2 regions of the Paenibacillus sp. 4624 genome follow, and region 2 is predicted to be linked to the other one. Evidence: a T-box and tRNA genes for the amino acid it is inferred to sense, from the RefSeq annotation. Region 2 holds a T-box; the other holds one or more tRNA genes.
What was found. The T-box of region 2 lies ahead of argS (arginine--tRNA ligase). A T-box ahead of a tRNA ligase gene usually reads a tRNA of that ligase, here a tRNA-Arg.

Region 1: it encodes a tRNA-Arg, which carries the amino acid that the T-box ahead of argS (arginine--tRNA ligase) is inferred to sense. The anticodon was not compared.

Annotation. Positions count from the first base shown of each region.
Region 1 covers NZ_JBNDJR010000016.1:50,478-52,683, forward strand. The annotation lists gene ABIE27_RS27385 (hypothetical protein) at 1-667, opposite strand, end outside; tRNA gene ABIE27_RS27390 (tRNA-Arg) at 945-1,018, shown strand; gene ABIE27_RS27395 (CynX/NimT family MFS transporter) at 1,983-2,206, shown strand, end outside.
Region 2 covers NZ_JBNDJR010000004.1:43,694-45,899, reverse strand. The annotation lists gene ABIE27_RS10635 (CobW family GTP-binding protein) at 1-291, shown strand, start outside; gene ABIE27_RS10630 (four-helix bundle copper-binding protein) at 364-702, shown strand; T-box leader at 780-1,071, shown strand; gene argS (arginine--tRNA ligase) at 1,138-2,206, shown strand, end outside.

The DNA.
Region 1 (2,206 bases), on a different contig from region 2:
CCGCCATAACATATTGTATCCACAGTTCCTGGGCAAAATAAAAGAGCGTAGGTTCATGAACCTCCGTCTGGTCTGCCACCCGTTCCAGAATCTGCACAATCTGAAGTGGGAATTCTTCCGGTTTAAGTGGAACGCTAGCGATATCAACCTCTACTTCTTCGTCACCTCTAGTGAAATGAATGATGTCTTGTACTCCTCGACGACGCAGGGTTTGCATGACTCTGAACTGTAATAGAGGATGAAGCACCTTCGTTTGCAGCCACCCAATCAGTTCTTCATCCACCTTCGGAACGTCCAAAAATGCCAGTTGCTCGAGAGCCAGCATCGTCTGTTCAGATAGCGGGCCTTCCATAACCGTCCGGAGCAGCTTATCTGCGTAACCATCGTCCTGAGCAAGTTTCGATATGGCGTGTTGCCTTGCCATTTCTTCCTCGCTGATGTCTTCTTCCTCTTCTTCTCGAATGGTCTGCATTTCTAATTCTTCATATTGAGGGAAAGCAGCCTGCAGCCACTCCAGCAACGCCCTCCACTCGTCATAGTGGCGTTCTTCCTGCCCTTGGCATTGCAACAAAAAGCGAAGCAAGTCCATTGCTTCACCGTAACGTTCATTTTCAAGCATAACTGTCAGCTGTATTTGGTAATAGTCCAGCGTTTTTGGAAACAGCACAATTTTATTGTTGTGCTCGGTTTCCGGGGTTGTGGATTCCTTGATAGGAGCACCTCCTCTGTTCCTGAATCTCCAGCCCGAATCGGCCGTGAATAGATATATATCAAGGAAATATGGATCTATTTTCTGATTTCTTCTGATATTCTAACATAACCTTAATTAGAAAGAAAAAAACGTTGCGGCCGCCAAATATCATATATGAAAACAAGCCTAAAATAAAACATTTGATATATCTTTTTATTTGTGATAAAATCATTTTTGCTTGAAAAATTTCTATGTCTCAGTAGCTCAGCAGGATAGAGCAACGGCCTTCTAAGCCGTCGGTCGGGGGTTCGAATCCCTCCTGGGACGTCAAAAAAGGAAGCTTCCTTCGGGGAGCTTTTTTGCGTTCTGGGGATGGGAGACCCCATAGGTTCGCCGGAGCATCAGCTTCGCTTGGCCTTGGTTGGTAAGTATTCGCTTCGTCTGCTCTACCCTTAAGGCTTTGACGAAAGGAGCAAGCCGTTTCTGAAAGCTAACAAGCCATTTTGCAGTTAGGTCACCCCACCTCCCCACCATGCCAAAAATTCTAACGATCACCAGGAAGCTTATTTGCCCCATTTTCGCCGTTCTAATTTTCTTACGATCACCAGAGAGCTTATTTCATCGATTTCGTGCTTACTTTGTGCTTTTTCGCGCTAAATTGTCTAAATAGCGTTCCTGAGGATCGTTAGAATTTGAAAAGGTTCTTTTTCCTCCAAATAAGGTTTCTGGTGATCGTTAGAAAACAGTGTCCATATTGAGTCATTTCCAAATTCTCTGTGATCCATGTGAGCACAAGATAAATAACGGTATGACTAAGTTTTATTTTCCCTTCTAAAATTACCTTACACGAGATACCTTTTACACACTCAGTTCCTCTCTCTCCGGTCACAGCATATCATTTCCTACATTTCCCCAGCCTAACTCTCTATTATCCACCTCTCGACGCCTTCGTTAGTATTACATCTCATTTTCTTGCTCAATCCTTACGATTTCACTCCAGCTCCATCACAATTGCCCTAGTTATGACAGGGGGCGGTTCGCGCAAAGTACTTCACATAATCCTAAAAGTCATCTGTCACCACACTTAGTCCAACTAGTAATGTCAATGTAAACTATCAATAAGAGCAAACATTTGTTAAGTTTTGCTTTCCATTGCCCCATATGACACACAATGTTATGCTTGTTTAATGAATATTGTACCAATCCATACATATCAACTTCCTATAGAAGCTGTACTTTGTTTGGTTCAGTAATTCGCTTTACATATTTATTTGGAAACAGGAGATTAATGATGCCCTCACCTACTACACAACTACAGCATTCTGCTCCTTCCGGGGGAGAACAACCGTCTCAACAAACATCTCAAACATTCGGGTTGTTACTCGCCGGAATAATTGTTATCGCTGCTACGATGCGGTCACCCATCACAGCCACCGGTCCCGTCGTGGAATTAATCCGTTCAGACACCGGCATCGGACATACGATGGCTGGATTACTAACGTCGCTGCCTTTGAT
Region 2 (2,206 bases):
CATGAACATGTCATGGTATATACACATTATTTCAGTCAACCTGTGAACAGCGAAGCATTCGAACAGTTTGTGATTAACTTGCCGCGTGACGTATATCGGGCAAAGGGAATCCTTTCATTTAGCGATACTGCAAGCCGGTTCTGGTTTCAGTATGCTTATCGTGAGTCGGATTACATGAAGATCACACCTCAAGGAGATGTGCCGAATGTAGCTGTGTTTATCGGTGAGCATTTTGATCAGACTGCCATCCGCGAACAATTGCTGGAATTGGAAGCGGTAAAACAAGACTAGGTTAATGGTTCAAAGTTCCTCCCGGGTGGGTATTAAGAAGCATAGCAAACTTTGCCTGGGAGGTAACTTTAAATGACACAACAACAATACCAACAATGTATCGATGCTTGCCTGGAGTGCATGAATGCTTGCAATGTATGTTACATATCGAGTTTGAAAGAATACGATTTGGCGATGCTTCGTGACTGTATCCGTCTGAACCGGGAATGTGCTGATATATGTGCATTTGCAGCGCAAGCGATGACACGTGGAAGTGATTTCATCGGTGAAATCTGTGAACTGTGTGTCAAAGCATGTGAAGCCTGCGCAGCAGAATGCGGGAAACATGAACATGATCATTGTCAGGCCTGCGCTGAAGCTTGCCGTAGATGTGCTGAGGCTTGCCGTTTAATGGCTGCGGTTGCTAAATGATCTTTAGTATCACTTTCAAATAACGGGGTTGCTAATCCATACCAGGATATGTATAATGATTTGAAATGATCGAAACAGCAATATCCGTGATCGGGAGAGTAGCTCAGATTCAACCATGGCAGCGAGCCGGGACAGGTGTAAGCCGGTATGTGATGAACTGTGTGAAGCGCACCCGTGAGATGGTTATCCGAAGTCATGTATAGGCGCCATTTGGAGTTCGTTGTATATGAATTTGAGGGTAATCCGGCATGCAACCGTTATTTGCACCGAGCGGATCGGTTTTACTTGACTTGCAGCTTGCTGTAATGCAGGTGACTGTTCACTTAGAGTGGTACCGCGGGAACTGTAAACACAGCTCTCGTCTCTTATTTGAAGAGACGAGAGTTTTTTTGCGTTTATTTTAGGCATATTTCATGCAGAGAAGGAGTGTTGGATGTGTTATTGAAACAGGCTGCAACTCAGATTGCCCCGTTAACCGGGCTTACACCAGAAGAAGTATTGAGATTATTGGAAGTTCCACCGCAAGAGGAAATGGGAGATGTTGCATTTCCGTGCTTTACGCTAGCCAAGTCGCTACGAAAGGCACCGGTCGTTATTGCTGGAGAAATTGCCGTTGCATTACAGACTGAGGGTATGGATGCTACAGCTGCGGGTCCTTATGTGAACATTCGTTTTGACCGGAATGTTCTGTCGCCCCAATTGCTCGAGGAAGTGGGTAGTGAGACATTTGGTAAACTGCAGCTCGGGCAAGGAGCGCGTGTTGTCATTGATATGTCCTCGCCTAACATTGCGAAACCGTTTGGCATTGGGCATTTGCGTTCGACGGTTATTGGTGCAGCATTGTATCGTTTATATAACGAAGCGGGTTATACCTCAGTAAGTGTGAATCACCTAGGGGACTGGGGAACCCAGTTTGGCAAGCAAATCACGGCATATAAGCGGTGGGGAAATGAAGAGACACTACAAGCGGATCCGATTCGTAATTCTCTCGAACTATATGTTCGTTTTCATGATGAAGCAGAGAAAGATCCTTCTCTAGAAACCGAAGCACGGGAATGGTTTCGTAAGCTGGAGCAGGGGGATGAAGAAGCGCAACGTTTATGGACCTTCTTCGTAAACGTGAGTATGCAGGAGTTCAACCGGATGTATGAACGCTTGAATGTGGATTTTGACCATACGCTGGGTGAGAGCTTTTATAATGACAAGATGGGTGCAGTTGTGGAGGAACTTCGAGCCAAGGGACTGCTGGAGGAAAGTGACGGTGCGCTCGTTGTACGGCTAGATGAAGAGAACATGCCACCATGTCTGATTATTAAAAAAGATGGAACCACGATCTACCCAACCCGGGATTTGGCAACGGCAATCTATCGTCATGATGTGATGCAGGCAGATAAGTTGTTGTACGTTGTGGGTGGGGAGCAAAAGCTTCACTTCCGTCAAGTATTTACGGTATTGTCCAAGATGGGGTATGACTGGGCAGACCATTGTGAGCACATTCCGTTTG